Regions from separate parts of the Micromonospora narathiwatensis genome, predicted to be linked through region 2. Evidence: riboswitches for the same ligand, from Rfam matches in the RefSeq annotation. Region 2 holds a riboswitch; the other holds the start of a gene.
The links. A riboswitch is a leader RNA that binds a small molecule or an ion and turns the genes downstream of it on or off. The one in region 2 is predicted to bind cyclic di-AMP.

Region 1 (7,824 bases), 3.1 Mb from region 2:
GCCGTCTCCGCCGCCGACCGGGTCGACCAGGTCGTTTCGCGCGAGGACGAGGTGACTGCCGTGACGCCGACCACTCCCGAACAGGCGCTCGCCGAGCTGTACGCCGGAAACCGTCGTTTCGTCACCGGCGTACCCCATCATCCGAATCAGGACGCCGGGCACCGGGCCGCCGTCGCGGACGGCCAGCACCCCTTCGCGGTGATCGTCGGTTGCTCCGACTCCCGCCTCGCCGCCGAGATCATCTTCGACCGCGGCCTGGGCGACGTCTTCGTGGTGCGGACCGCCGGCCACACCGTCGGCCCCGAGGTGCTCGGCAGCGTCGAGTACGCGATCACCGTGCTCGGCGTACCACTGGTCGTGGTGCTCGGCCACGACTCCTGCGGGGCGGTGCAGGCCGCCCGGGACGCCGTCGCCACCGGCACCTCCCCGGCCGGGCACCTCGGTGCCGTGGTGGAGGCCGTCGTGCCCAGCCTCCGCCGGGCCGCCCGGCAGGGCATCGAGGACGTGGACGGGATCGTCGACATCCACATCGCGCAGACGCTGGAGGCGCTGCTCGCCCGGTCCACCGTGCTCGCCGAGCTGGTGTCCGCGGGCCGGTGCGCGGTGGCCGGCATGTCGTACCGGCTCAGCGCGGGCGAGGTGCGGATGGTGGCCGAGGTGCCCGCCGGCACCCCGACCACGACGCTGACCGACGACGGCGACTAGAGCAACGACATGTGGACGTGATCGGTGTGGTTGGAGGGCCCGCTGTAGGACTTCCAGCCGGTCGCCGGGAACCAGATCTGCCGGTTCCAGATCACGTAGTAGATGCCCAGCCGGTCCGCGTTGCGGATGAGGAAGGCGGCGACGTTGTTGCCGTACATCCGGGTGTCGTTGTTGTGCCAGGGCGCGAAGCCGCTGTTCTGCAACGACCAGTCGCAGGCCCGGCCCTTCGGGTGCTCCCACGGGCCGCCGGACCGGTAGCAGCCGGCGAAGCGGGTGAAACCGGCTCGCCGGACCTCCTTGTAGGCGTGCAGAGTGCGCGGGGTGATGCAGCCCGAGGTGGTGGGGTCCTTCTCGCTGCACGACTCGGGCTTCCAGCCGCCGTCTGCGCTGCGACCGGGCCCGATCCGGGCCACCGGCGAGGTGGCCGAGACCAGACCGCCGGTGAAGCCACGCCCGCCGACCAGCGACAACGCCTTCTCCGCCGCGACCTTCTCCCGGGCCATCGCGTTCTTCTGCTTCTCCTGCTCGCGCACCTCGCCGTCGAGCGCGATCTTGGCCTGCTCCGCGCGGGTCTTCGCCGCGTTGACCTCCGCCAGCCGCTGCGCGTTGACCATGTTCAGCTCGTCGAGGGCGGCGGCCCGCCGGACGAAGGAGTCGGGTGTGTTGCTCTCCAACAGCATGGCCATCGCGCCGATCCGGCCGGTGCGGTACGACTGCGCGGCGATCTGGCCGACCTGCGGGCGCAGCGCGTCGAGTTCGGCCTGTGCCGCCCGTACCTCCAGGGCCAGTTGGAGTTGGCGCTGCTTCGACTTCTCCAGCTTCGCCTTGGCCTGAAGGTAGGCGCGGTTCGTGGCGTCGAGGACGTCCGTGATGAGCGGAGGATCGTTGTCCTCCTCGTGCCCTGAAGGGGTGGGGTTGGCGGGCGCGGCCATGGCCGGGGTCGGCCCGGCGACGATGGCGAACGCGGCGAGTACGGCCACCACGGGTGTCAACCAGTGGCGCAGGGGTGCCGTCACAGTGTTCCCTTCCGTCGACCGCCGACCGGGTTAGCTGCCGGGTTCGGGACGGAAGTGGCCCCTACCGCTGGCGCGGATTCACCCCAGGTACCTGGTTCCCCGGCTCGCCTTCGAGCGATTGGGCGGTGGCACCGCAGGCGCCGCAGCGCGCCTTCGGCGGTGACCGGCAGCGACGTTACCTGACAGTCCCCGCGGCGATCTACGTCCGGAAGCCGACCAATAGCGCGATTTCGCCGTAGCCCTGCGTGACCAGCGTCGCGTTTCAAGCCGGCGGTCACGCTGCGGAGTTTCACCATGCGGCCTCCGTGCTCCCCGACGGTCCGCGCCGCCCCGCGACCGCCCCGCCGAGCGCCTCCAGGGCCTCGCCCCGCTCCGCCGGTGGCCGGGCCGCGGGCGGCCTCGCCGGCTCGGTGTCCGACCCGGCCCGCCGGCCGGCGGCGGTGACCACCGCGGCCAGCCCGGTGGTCAGCGGTACGGCGGCCACCAGGCCGAGCGTGGCCACGATGCTGCGGACGATCTCCTGGGCCATGAACTCGCTGGTCAGGATCTGGCTCAGCGGGCGGGAGTCGGCGACAAGCAGGAGCAGCAACGGCAGCGACGCGCCCGCGTACGCCAGCACGATCGTGTTGACCGTGGAGGCGATGTGCGCGCGGCCCACCCGGGTGGCCGCCCGGTAGAGCTGGATCCGGGACAGCCCCGGGTTCGCGTACGACAGCTCGGTGACCGTGGCGGCCTGGGTGACGGTGACGTCGTCCAGGACGCCGAGGGAGCCGATGATGATGCCGGCCAGGAGCAGCCCGTGCAGGTCGACCTCGCCCTGGAACATCGACAGGGTGGTGGCGTCCTCGCTGCCGAAGCCGGTCAGATGGGTGGTCGCGGTGGCCACGGCGCCGAGCAGGCCGGTCAGTACCAGGCTGCCCAGGGTGCCGAGCACGGCCACCGAGGTCTGCGTGGTGATCCCGTGGGTCAGGTAGAGCACCACGAACATGATCAGCGCTGACCCGACGATGGCCACCAGCAGGGGCGGCTGGCCCGCGCCGATCCCCGGCAGCACGAAACCGAGCAGGATGGCGAAGCTCGCCACCAGGCCGCCCAGCGCGGCCAGCCCGCGCCAGCGGCCGAACGCGACGATGGCGGCGGCGAACAGTACGGCGAGCCAGACCAGTGGCGCGCCGCGCTGGTGTTCGGCGATCTGGTAGCTCTTCGCCGCCGGGTCGGCCGGGTCCGTCAGCTCGACCAGCACGACCGCGTCGCCCACCTCGACCCGGGGCGCGCCGGGTCCGGCCGGTAGGGGCACCTCGACCTGCCGCCCGGCGGCCGGGCCCTGCTCGGCGGTGACGGTGACCGTTCCGCACGGGCCGGTGGAGTCGCCCGGACCGCCCTCCGGCGTCTCCGCCGCCGGCGGGCAGGGCTCGGTCACCACCCGGGTCACCGTGCCGTGGTAGCGGGGCACGTCCGGGTCGGCCGTCGGCTCCCGGGTGTCCCGTGGCCAGAGCACGATCGCGGCGACCACGGTGAGCAGGAACAGTGGCACCACCGTCGCGACGAGGATCCGTCGTACCCCGGGCGGGGCGGACGGAGCGGGACGGGTGTGGTCGGCGCCCATGGCGAGACTCCCAACGATTCACAGCCGGACACGTGTCGCCGGGCCGGTGGTTCACCGTAGTCGGCCCTGCCGCACCGGCTAGCGTGGTCGGCGTGCGTACGGAGGCGGCGCTGACGACCGGGCGGTGGGTCCGGCTCCTGTTGCTGCTCTGCACGCTGGTCGGGTTGGCCGCCATGCACACCCTCGGGCACGGCGCGCACGGTGCCGCCGGCCGGTCCGGCGGGCATGACGGCGGGCACATCGGCGGGCGCCCGGCCGCCGCCGCGCCGACCATGGTCGAGAGCTGTCCGGGCGACGGCTGTCACGCGGGTGTGCTGCCGCTACGTGACCTCGGCGGCGACCCGTCCGGGTGGAGCGTGTGCCTGGCGGTTCTCGGCGCGTTCGCGGTGGCCCTGCTGGTCGCCGTGCTGCTACGGGCCGGGTCACGGCCCGGCGGGCTGACCCTCGGCGGCCCGGCACGCGCCGCCCGCGGGCCGCGCGCCCCGCCGCCCCGGCCGTACGGGCTGCGCCTGGCGACGGCGTCGGTGCTGCGCAGATAGGACGCCCCGGCGCGGGTGGACCGGAAGAACCGGTGACCCGCGTCCGCCGTCCGCTGCGTATCTTCCGACACCGAAAGGCTCAACCGTGTTCACTCGTACCCTTGTGCGTCGGGCCGCCCTGGCCGGCGCGACCGTCACCGCCGCGCTGGCCCTGGCCGCCTGCGGCGGTACCGACCATTCGACCGCCGGCTCCGGCCACGGCACCGGCTCGGCGGGCAGCGGCTCGCCCTCCGCCGGGGCGTCGTTCGGCGACGCCGACGTGATGTTCGCCCAGCGGATGATTCCGCACCACCGGCAGGCCGTGGAGATGGCCGGGCTGGCCGAGGGCCGGGCCGCCGATCCGGAGGTGAAGAAGTTGGCCGGGCAGATCGAGGCGGCCCAGGCGCCGGAGATCGCCACCATGACCGGCTGGCTCGCCGCCTGGGGCCGGCCGGTCCCGTCGGCGAGCGCCGGCCACGGCATGCCGGAGATGGATCACGGCATGCCGGGGATGATGTCCGACGCCGACATGACGAAGCTGGCGGCGTCCTCCGGCGACGACTTCGACCGGCAGTTCCTGGCCATGATGATCGCCCATCACGAGGGCGCGCTCGCGATGGCCGAGGACGAGCTGGCCGGGGGCGCCAACCCGGAGGCCAGGGCGCTCGCCCAGCGGATCGTCGACGCCCAGCAGGCCGAGATCGAGGCCATGCGGAAGCTGCTCGACCGGCGCTGAGGCCCGTACGCGTCGGGTGCCGGGGTCGCTCGCCGGCCCGGGCACCCGACGCTGGCCGGCTTCGGCAGCCTGTGGGTCGCTGGCGCGGGAGCTCATGCCGCTCGTTTCGGAGCTGATGTCACAGACGGGTCGGCCCGTCCGGATTCGCGCCCGCCATCGCGTTCGTGGCGGTCTCTGGTCAGCCGCGCTTCATCAGCCGGCCGACGGCGGCCATCATCTCGGTGGCCATCTCGTCGGCGCGGCCCTCGGCGGCGCCCTCCCGCATGCAGTGCCGGGCGTGCCCGTCGAGCAGGCCGAGCCCGACCTTGTCCAGGGCGGCCTGGATGGCGGAGATCTGGGTCAGCACGTCGATGCAGTAGCGGTCGTCCTCGACCATCTTCTCGATGCCGCGGACCTGCCCCTCGATTCGGCGGAGCCGCGCGAGCAGCTGGTCCTTGCTGGCGGTGTAGCCCCGGGCCGGGGTCGTCGGTGCGGTCATGAAGACGAGGATAGCGTACCCCTCGGGGGTATGTTATGTTCCTCCCGGAGGCCGATACCCCCACCGGGTAGCGGTAACAGAAGAGTGGCAGCCGTCTCTCCTCCAATTACCCCCAGGGGGTATAGGGTCGAAGGCGGCGGGAAGGGAGATTCGCCATGGTCACCACCATGTACCAGGTGCAGGGCATGACCTGCGGGCACTGTGTCAACTCGGTCAACGCCGAGGTGGGCGCGATTCCGGGCGTCAGCGACGTCCAGGTCGACCTGGCCTCCGGCCGGGTCACCGTCACCAGTGAGAGCCCGTTGGACACGGACACCGTCCGCGCCGCCGTGGACGAGGCCGGATACGACCTCGTCGGGGCGTGACGGGTCCGCCGGACCCGAAGGAACCGAGGTAACACCATGAACACGGCGACGAAGCTGAGCGGCTTCACTCTCGGCCTCGCGGCGGTGTTCGGCACGGCGTACGGGGTCGGCCAGCTGACCGGCCCCGTCACCCCGGCCGCCGAGACCCGCCACGACGCCACCGAAGCCGGCCACACCGGCGACGGCCACGCGGCCACCGCCACCGACCACCTGCCCGGCGGACTGCTCGTCTCCGACCGTGGCTACACCCTGCAACCGGTGACCGCCCCCGCCGGCGAGTTCGCCTTCCGGATCACCGGACCCGACGGTCGGCCGGTCACCCGCTACGACGTCGCGCACGACAAGCGCATGCACCTGATCGTCGCCCGCCGCGACCTCTCCGGCTTCCGGCACGTACACCCGGAGCTGGCCGCCGACGGCACCTGGCGGGTCGCCTCGCCGCTCGCCGGCCCCGGCGTCTGGCGGGCGTTCGCCGACTTCACCCCGACCGGCGCCGACCCGCTGACGCTCGGGGTCGACGTCACCGTCCCCGGCGAGCTGGCGGAACGGCCGCTGCCCGCGCCCGCCACCAGCACCACCGTCGACGGCTACACCATCACCCTGAGCGGGGCCCCGCAGCCCGGCCGCACCAGCCGGCTCACCCTGACGATCAGTCGGGACGGGCGACCGGTCACCGACCTCCAGCCCTATCTCGGGGCGTACGGGCACCTGGTGGCGCTGCGACAGGGCGACCTGGCGTACCTGCACGTGCACCCGGAGGGCACGCCCGGCGACGGGCGGACCCCGGCCGGGCCCGCGGTCACCTTCGCCGCCGAGGTGCCCTCGGCCGGGACGTACCGCCTCTTCCTGGACTTCCGGCACGGCGACGCGGTGCACACCGCGGAGTTCACCGTCGTGGCCGGCGACCAGGCCGTACCGGCGCCGGACGCGCCGGCCACCACCACCGCACCGACCCCGGACGCCGGGCACGGCGTCCCCGGTCACGGGCACAATTGACCGGAGGTGCCGCGATGACATCGACCGCCAAACCACTGCCGGTCGCGCCGAACCGGATCGAACTCGCGATCGGCGGCATGACCTGCGCCTCCTGCGCCGCCCGGATCGAGAAGAAGCTCAACCGGATGGACGGCGTCGAGGCCACGGTCAACTACGCCACCGAGAAGGCCACCGTCCAGTACGCCGACGCGGTCACCCCGGACGACCTGATCGCCACCGTGGAGAAGACCGGCTACACCGCCGTCGTGCCGCCGCCCGCCACGGCCGCCGAGGCGACCGTCGAGCCGGTGGACGAGCTGCGCGGGCTGCGTACCCGGCTGTGGGTGTCGGTCGCGCTCGCCGTACCGGTGATCCTGCTGGCCATGGTGCCGGCCTGGCAGTTCACCTACTGGCAGTGGCTGTCGCTGACCCTGGCCGCCCCGGTCGTGGTCTACGGCGGGCTGCCGTTCCACCGGGCCGCCTGGATCAACCTGCGGCACGGCGCGGCGACGATGGACACGCTGGTGTCGCTCGGCACCCTCGCCGCGTTCGGCTGGTCGCTCTGGGCGCTGTTCCTCGGCGATGCCGGGATGCCCGGGATGACACACCCGTTCCGCCTCGACATCACCCGCACCGACGGGGCCGGCAACATCTACCTGGAGGCGGCGGCCGGGGTGACCGTCTTCATCCTGGCCGGGCGCTACTTCGAGGCCCGGTCCAAGCGGACCGCCGGCGCCGCCCTGCGGGCCCTGCTGGAGTTGGGCGCCAAGGACGTCGCCGTGCTCCGCGGCGACCGGGAGACCCGGATCCCGGTGGACCAGCTCGCGGTCGGGGACCGGTTCGTGGTCCGGCCCGGCGAGAAGGTCGCCACCGACGGCGTGATCGAGGAGGGCACCTCGGCGGTCGACGCCAGCATGCTCACCGGCGAGTCCGTGCCGGTCGAGGTCGGGCCCGGCGACACCGTCGTCGGCGCCACGGTCAACGCCGGCGGCCGGCTGGTCGTCCGGGCCACCCGGGTCGGCGGCGACACCCAGCTCGCCCAGATGGCGAAGCTGGTCGAGGCGGCGCAGACCGGCAAGGCGGCCGTGCAGCGGCTCGCCGACCGGATCTCCGGGGTCTTCGTGCCGATCGTGATCGCCCTGGCCGCCGGCACGCTGGGCTGGTGGCTCGGCAGTGGGGCAGGTACGACCGCCGCCTTCACCGCGGCGGTGGCCGTGCTGATCATCGCCTGCCCGTGCGCCCTCGGGCTGGCCACGCCGACCGCGCTGCTGGTCGGCACCGGGCGGGGCGCCCAGCTCGGCATCCTGATCAAGGGGCCGGAGGTGCTGGAGTCCACCCGCCAGGTCGACACCGTGGTGCTGGACAAGACCGGCACGGTGACCACCGGGCGGATGACCCTGGTCGACGTGCTCCCCGCCGCCGGTC
Region 2 (7,824 bases):
GGTCGATCTGTCGAACCGGGGCCACGCCGGCAGCTCCGGAGACCGACCGTCACCTCGCCTCGCCACATCACGCCACGCGCCCCCGACCGGGCTCCGCGTGGCCAGAAACAGAGGAGCACACCCCCTTGAAGCTCTCACCCCGCCTCGCCGTGCTCTCGGGCGCGGCCGCGGCCGGCCTGATCGCCGCCGGCACCGCCGCGGCCGTGCAGGCCGCGCCCTCCAGTCCTCGCCCCGACCCCGCCCAGGCCCGTGCGCTCGCCGCCAACTCGGCCAGCGCGCTGGTCGCCGGCCGACCCGCCTACCTGCACACCAGCGCCGACGAGGCGTTCGTGCAGCAGGAGGTCATCTCCTCCGAGGGCACCCAGTACGTGCCCTACGAGCGCACCTACAAGGGCCTGCCGGTCGTCGGCGGCGACTTCGTCCTGGCCACCGACGCGACCGGCAACCTGAAGTACGCCTCCGTCGCCCAGCAGCGGAGCATCGGCAGCCTCGCCACCACTCCGAAGCTGACCTCGGCCGCCGCCGCGAAGACCGCGCGTGCCCAGCTCAAGACCGTCGACACCGTCGAGGGCACCAAGCTGGTCGTCTACACGCTCGGCGCCCAACCGGCCCTGGCCTGGGAGACCACGGTCCGTGGCACCGACGCCGACGGCCCGAGCCGGCTCACCGTCGACGTCGACGCGCTGACCGGCACCGTGCTACGTACGCAGGAGCACATCGTGTACGGCACCGGCACCGGCGCGTGGAACGGGCCGAGCCCGCTCACCCTCAACACCACGCTGTCGGGCAGCACGTACTCCATGAAGGACCCGAACGTCACCAACCAGAGCTGCCAGGACGCCGCCAACAACACGACGTTCAGCAAGTCGACCGACACCTGGGGCAACGGCACCGCCACCAACAAGGAGACCGGCTGCGTCGACGCGCTGTTCGCGGCGCAGACCGAGCACAAGATGCTGTCGCAGTGGCTCGGCCGTAACGGCGCCAACGGCAGCGGCGGCGCGTGGCCGATCCGGGTCGGCCTGAACGACCAGAACGCCTACTACGACGGCACCCAGGTCCAGATCGGCAAGAACACCGCGGGCCAGTGGATCGGCTCGCTCGACGTGGTGGCCCACGAGATCGGCCACGGCATCGACGACAAGACCCCGGGCGGCATCTCCGGCAGCGGCACCCAGGAGTTCGTCGCCGACACCTTCGGCGCCGCGACCGAGTGGTTCGCCAACGAGCCGGCGGCGTACGACGCTCCCGACTTCCTCGTCGGCGAGAAGATCAACCTGGTCGGCAGCGGCCCGATCCGCAACATGTACAACCCGTCGGCGCTCGGCGACCCGAACTGCTACTCCAGCAGCATCCCCAGCACCGAGGTGCACAAGGCGGCCGGCCCGGGCAACCACTGGTTCTACCTGCTGGCCATGGGCAGCAACCCGACCAACGGCCAGCCGACCAGCCCGACCTGCAACAGCAGCACCGTGACCGGCCTGGGCATCCAGCCGGCCATCAAGATCATGTACAACGCGATGCTGCTGAAGACCACGTCCTCGTCGTACCTGAAGTACCGCACCTGGACGCTGCAGGCGGCGAAGAACCTCTACCCGAGCAGCTGCACCGAGTTCAACACCGTCAAGGCCGCCTGGGACGCGGTCAGCGTGCCGGCGCAGTCCGGTGACCCGACCTGCACCAGCGGCTCGCCGACGCCGACCCCGAGCTCCTCGACGACCCCGCCCGCGGGCTGCTCGGGCCAGAAGCTGGCCAACCCCGGCTTCGAGTCCGGCAACGTGAGCTGGACCGCCAGCTCCGGCGTCATCACCAACTCGACCGGCCAGGCGGCGCACGGCGGCTCGTACAAGGCGTGGCTGGACGGCTACGGCACCACCCACACCGACACCCTGTCGCAGTCGGTGACGATCCCGTCCGGCTGCCGGGCGACCCTCAGTTTCTGGCTGCACATCGACACCGCGGAGTCGACCACGACCACCGCCTACGACAAGCTGACCCTCCAGGCGAACAGCACCACCCTGGCCACCTACTCCAACCTCAACAAGAACACCGGCTACGCGCAGAAGTCCTTCGACCTCTCGTCGTTCGCCGGCACCACCGTCACCATCAAGTTCACCGGCGCGGAGGACAGCTCGCTGCAGACCTCCTTCGTCATCGACGACACGGCGGTCGACCTCTCCTGATCACCGACGAAGCGGCCGGTCGTCGTCCTCCCGACGGCCGGCCGCTTCGTCAGCCGTGTCTCGTCCGTCTCGAAGGCGTCGTGAGCGGCTGGCCACCGTCCCGGAGCGGGACGCCGCTCGCCTCAGCGCTCCGCCCGGGCGCCCGTGTCGCCGCCCCGGTTGAGTCGGGCCATCACGTCCTCCATCGCCCGGCTGAACAGCTCCATCTGCCGTACCGACTGCTCCTGCAGCCCGCCGAGCCGCACGGCCAGGGCGTCGACGTCGGCCCGCGCCGAGGCGCTGACCTGGGCGTCGAGGTCGGCGAGGGCGGCGTTGACGGCCACCACGACGTGCCCGCAGACCGCCGCCATGCCCGCCTCGGCCAACTCCGGGTCGACGGCGACGGACTCGAGCCGGCCACCCTGGACGACCACGGCGCGGACCCGGCCGTCGGCCGCGGAGCCCTCGGCGCGGAGCAACCGCCCCGGGTCGCCGTCGGGTTGCTCGGCGGCCCGCGAACGCATCGAGGACAGCGCCTGCTGGGTCTGGGTGAGCAGTTCGTCGAGGCTAGCGGCCGCGGAGAACGGGTCGTTGGTCATAGCCGCGCTTTCTTCACGTCTTTCCGGAGCACCGTGACCTTAGCAACCACGCCCGACGGCGCCGACCCGGCCGGGCACGTCGGTGCGCCCCGCGCCGCTGCCATGCGGAGAGTGGCCACCCCGCCGGGAGTGGCCACTCTCCGCATGCGTCAGCGCCGATCGCGGGGACGGCAGGGTGCCGCCCCACGACGGGATCAGGACAGCCGCAGGCGCATGCCTGGGAAGATCAGGCCCGGGTCGTCACCGACCACCCGCCGGTTGCGCTCGTACAGCGCGTGCCAGCCGCCGGTGATGTCGCGCGCCTCGGCGATCTCGGACAGGGTGTCACCGCGCTTGACCACGTAGCTGCCGGTGCCGCCGGTGCTCGGCGCGGTACGCCGGTGGCCTCGGCTGGTCGACTGCTCGTGCCGCGACGCCCGCTCGCTTTTCGCCTTCTTCGGGGACCGGTGGTCGGCGGACTCCGACGTGGACGAGTAGTGCTTCGTCGAGCCGCCCTTGCGGCCGCAGACCGGCCAGGCGCCGATACCCTGCCCGTCGAGGACCTTCTCGGCGACGGCGATCTGCTCACCGCGGGTGGCCAGGTCGGCACGGCTGGCGTACCGCTGCCCGCCGTAGCCGTTCCAGGTGCCCTTCGAGAACTGGAGTCCGCCGTAGTAGCCGTTGCCGGTGTTGATGTGCCAGTTGCCGCCGGATTCGCACTGCGCGACGGCGTCCCAGTTCACGCTGGACGCACTGGCCGGCGCGGCCGGCCCGAGGATCGCGGCGGCACCGGTGGCGGCGCCGGCGACGAGCGCCCCGACGGCGACCCTGCGCCGGGTGAGGCGTCGGTGACGTGCGGTTTGTTCAGTTGCCATGTGGGTTTCCTCCACGCCGACGAGGTGAGCTGTCGGGTTCGGGCCGAGGAGCCCGGCCGCCGGATCGGCGGCTTCACCCCGAGGTGTCGAGCACCGAGGAACATGTGGGTCCCCCGCTCCCGCCTGAGGTCCAGGTACCACGAGCCGGTGGCGGGATTAGGCGTTACCGGCCCGTGGTGTCCGCGATCGCGAACGCAAACGACGTTAGGGACGGTTTCGGATGATCGCCCACTTCTTGTGAAGTTCTTCACCCGGCCGAGCGAAGGCGTCGCCGGTCGAGTTGCGCACCGTCCGAAGGTGCCTTACAACGCCGCGAACACCGCCGTTCAGTACGTCAGGCCGTACCCCTGCGGGAAGAGCGGCACCTGCCCGTCGCCGGCGTTGATGGGCTGCTGGCTGACCGAGTTCATCCAGGTCATCGGCAGTTTCCCGGTGGGCGCGTACGCGCCGAAGAGGACGTCGGCCACGCCACCACCCTCGGTGCCGGGCAACCAGGAGGCCAGCAGCGCGGTCCAGTTGGGCAACTCGGCGGCGATGTCCAGCGGCCGGCCGGAGATCAGCACCACGACCACCGGCACGCCGGCATTGCGCAGCGTCGCGATGGTTCGCAGGTCCTCCCGATCGAGGCTCATGCTGCCGGCGCGGTCGCCCTGGCCCTCGGCGTACGGCGTCTCACCGACCACGGCGACGGCCGCGCGGTAGGTCCGGTCGATGCCGGTGCCGCGCTGGTTGTAGGTGACCGTCGTGGTCGGACCGACCGCTGCCCGGATGCCCTGGAGGACGCTGGTGCCCGGGGTGACGGTGCCCGACCCGCCCTGCCAGGAGATGGTCCAGCCCCCACTCTGGTTGCCGATGTTGTCGGCGTTCTTGCCGGCAACGAAGATCTTGTTGTTGTCCGGGGCCAGCGGCAGGATCCCGGCGGTGTTCCTGAGCAGCACCTGCGACTCACGGACGGCCTGCCGGGCGAGCGTCCGGTGCGCGGCGTTGCCCACCGTCGGGGTCCAGCTCCGGTCGGTGTACGGCCGCTCGAACAGGCCCAGCTCGAACTTCTTGGTGAGGATCCGCCGGTTGGCGTCGTCGATCCGGCTCACCGGCACGTGCCCGTTCTGCACCTCGGCGCGCAGGGTGCTGATGAAGGTCTTCCAGGCGGTGGGGACCATGACCATGTCGATGCCGGCGTTGATCGCCGTGCTGACCTCGGCGGCGGTGAAGCCGGCGCTGCCGTCGATCTGGTCGATGCCGTTCCAGTCGGAGACGACGAAGCCGGAGAAGCCGAGTTCTCCCTTGAGGACGGTGGTGATCAGGTATTGGTTGCCGTGCAGCTTCACGCCGTTCCAACTGCTGTACGAGATCATCACCGCGCCGACACCGCGCTGCACGGCGGCCTGGAACGGGGGCAGGTGGATGGCCCGCAGGTCGGCCTCGCCGAGCTGGGTGTTGCCCTGGTCGACGCCGCCGTTGGTGCCGCCGTCACCGACATAGTGCTTGGCGGTCGCGAGCACCGACGTGGGCCCGCCGAGCGTGCCGCCCTGCAGGCCGGTGACCAGGGTGGACATGGCCGACGGCAGGTCCGGCGTCTCGCCGAAGGACTCGTAGGTGCGACCCCAGCGGTCGTTGCGGGCGACGCAGAGGCAGGGCGCGAAGTCCCAGTCGACACCGGTGCCGGAGATCTCCTCGGCGACGGCCTGGCCGATCCGCTGCACCAGCGCCGGGTCACGGGTGGCACCCAGGCCGATGTTGTGCGGGAAGATCGTCGCCCCGTACACGTTGTTGTGTCCGTGCACGGCGTCCACGCCGTAGATCATCGGGATGGCCAGCGGGGTGGCGAGGGCACCCCGCTGGAAGCCGTCGTACATGTCGGCCCAGCCGGTGGCGGTGTTGGGCGTGGGCGCGGAACCGCCGCCGGAGAGGAGCGACCCGAGCCGGTACGTGGCCACGTCGGACGCGGTCACCGCGCCGCGTTCGGCCTGGGTCATCTGGCCGATCTTCTCGTCCAGGGTCATCCGGGAGAGCAGGTCGGCGACGCGGGTGGCCACCGGCAGCGCCGGGTCCTGGTACGGGTAGCCGGCCGCGGTGGCGGGGGCCGGCAGGGTCAGGGCGGTGGCCGCGACGAGGACGACGGCGAGGCCGAGGGGGCGGCGGCGAATCACGGGTCGCTCCTTCCGGAAGGAACGCTGAGGCCGTTCAACGGCACCCTATGCCCGTAAGACATCTATCGATACCGCTGCAATCGGCAGATCGTGAACGATCCAGCCGGTTCCGGGAGCGGGAGACGTGACGCCGCCGGCACCGACTAACGTGGCGAGGTCCGGCACGGCCGCCGGGTCCGGCGAGCAGGCGGAGGATCATGACCGACTACGGGCACGAACTGGCCTTCGGGGGCTTCCTCACCCCCAGCGCGGGCCAGCCGGAACAGGTGGTGGCACTGGCCAAGCTCTGCGAGCAGGCCGGCCTCGACCTGGTCACCTTCCAGGACCACCCGTACCAGCCGGGCTTCCTGGACACCTGGACGCTGATGTCGTTCGTGGCCGCGGCGACCAGTCGGGTCCGGCTGGCCGGCAACGTGCTCAACCTGCCCCTGCGCCAGCCGGTGGTGCTGGCGCGCAGCGTGGCCAGCCTGGACCTGCTCACCGGGGGCCGGGTCGAGCTGGGCCTCGGGGCCGGCGCGTTCTGGGAGGCGATCGAGGCGGTCGGCGGGCGTCGGCTCTCCCCCGGGCAGGCGGTGGACGCCCTCGACGAGGCGATCCGGGTGATCCGCGAGGTCTGGGACGCCGAGCGGCGCGGCATGGTCCGGGTCGAGGGCGAGCACTACCGGGTGGTCGGGGCGAAGCGGGGGCCGGCGCCGGCGCACCCGGTGGGGATCTGGGTGGGCGCGTACAGGCCGCGGATGTTGCGGCTGGTCGGGCGCGCGGCGGACGGCTGGTTGCCGTCGCTGGCGTACCTGTCGAAGGGGCCGGCGGAGCTGCCGGAGCTGAATGCGCTGATCGACGAGGGCGCCGAGGCGGCCGGCCGGGATCCCCGCGCGGTGCGGCGGCTGCTCAACGTCTCCGGCCGGTTCACCCGGTCCTCCTCCGGTTTCCTGGCCGGGCCTCCCGAGCAGTGGGTGGAGGAACTGGCCGCGCTCACCCTGGACCACGGCGTCGCCACGTTCATCCTCGGCGCCGACGACCCCACCGCGATCCAGCTCTTCGCGCAGGAGGTGGCGCCCGCGGTCCGCGAGCTGGTCGCCGCCGAGCGCGTCGAGCCCGGCAGCCGCGCCCGGGCCGCCGAGGAGCAGCGCGAGGCGGTCCAGGCCGGCGGCGCCACCGCGCTCGCCGTCACCCCCACCCCCGATCCGGGGGTACGGCTGACCGATCACCGGCTCTGGGACGAGTCCACCCGCCCGGCCGCCCCGCCGGCCCCGGCCGGACACGTCTACACCCCGCACGCCCAGGCCGTCGGCGGGCACCTGGTGGACGTGCACGACCACCTGCGGCAGGAGTTGGCGCAGGTCCGTGACCTGCTCGAACAGGTCAAGCGGGGAGTTGTCTCCGCCGGCGCCGCCCGGGCCGTGCTCAACCAGATGACCATGCGGCAGAACAACTGGACGCTGGGAGCGTACTGCGCCGCCTACTGCACGGTGGTCACCCAGCACCACGGGCTGGAGGACAACTCGATCTTTCCGCACCTGCGGCGCGCGGAGCCCGGGCTGGGTCCGGTGCTCGACCGCCTGGAGGCGGAGCACGTGGTGATCCACGACGTGGTGGAGGGCGTGGACCGCGCCCTGGTCGACCTGATCCGCGACCCGGGCGACTTCACCGCGGTCCAGCAGGCGGTGGACGTGCTCACCGACACCCTGCTGTCGCACCTGTCCTACGAGGAACGCGAGATCGTGGCGCCACTGGCCCGCCACGGCTTCTACGCCGGGCAGGTCTGACGCCGGCAGCGCCCGCCGATTCACCGACCGACTTTCACATTCGCGCAGGTCAGAGTGGTCGAGCTACGGTGGGCGACGAGGTGATGGGCAATGTCGGTGATCTATGTTGACCTGTCCTACCATGATTGGGACCGCGTCAATGGCCGCTTCGACTGGGCGGCCATCCGTCGGGCCACTTCTCCCGTCCTCTGCCTGCGGGCGACCTACGGCGACCCGCAGGGCTACAACCCGCCCAGCCCGCACGTCGCCGACATGGCGCACGGTGCCGCCGGTGCGGGCTTCGACGTGATCGG

Region 1: it holds a riboswitch for cyclic di-AMP, as region 2 does, so the genes downstream of both, GA0070621_RS25990 (coiled-coil domain-containing protein) here and GA0070621_RS12195 (LysM peptidoglycan-binding domain-containing protein) in region 2, are expected to answer to the same signal.

Annotation. Positions count from the first base shown of each region.
Region 1 covers NZ_LT594324.1:5,889,933-5,897,756, forward strand. The annotation lists gene GA0070621_RS25985 (carbonic anhydrase) at 61-705, shown strand; gene GA0070621_RS25990 (coiled-coil domain-containing protein) at 702-1,721, opposite strand; cyclic di-AMP (ydaO/yuaA leader) riboswitch at 1,726-1,856, opposite strand; gene GA0070621_RS25995 (YibE/F family protein) at 2,011-3,327, opposite strand; gene GA0070621_RS26000 (DUF6153 family protein) at 3,420-3,866, shown strand; gene GA0070621_RS26005 (DUF305 domain-containing protein) at 3,952-4,581, shown strand; gene GA0070621_RS26010 (metal-sensitive transcriptional regulator) at 4,760-5,059, opposite strand; gene GA0070621_RS26015 (heavy-metal-associated domain-containing protein) at 5,215-5,424, shown strand; gene GA0070621_RS26020 (hypothetical protein) at 5,461-6,420, shown strand; gene GA0070621_RS26025 (heavy metal translocating P-type ATPase) at 6,435-7,824, shown strand, end outside.
Region 2 covers NZ_LT594324.1:2,760,502-2,768,325, forward strand. The annotation lists gene GA0070621_RS12185 (M4 family metallopeptidase) at 126-2,183, shown strand; gene GA0070621_RS12190 (hypothetical protein) at 2,306-2,761, opposite strand; gene GA0070621_RS12195 (LysM peptidoglycan-binding domain-containing protein) at 2,956-3,615, opposite strand; cyclic di-AMP (ydaO/yuaA leader) riboswitch at 3,615-3,788, opposite strand; gene GA0070621_RS12200 (glycoside hydrolase family 3 protein) at 3,942-5,765, opposite strand; gene GA0070621_RS12205 (LLM class flavin-dependent oxidoreductase) at 5,963-7,531, shown strand; gene GA0070621_RS12210 (glycoside hydrolase family 25 domain-containing protein) at 7,622-7,824, shown strand, end outside.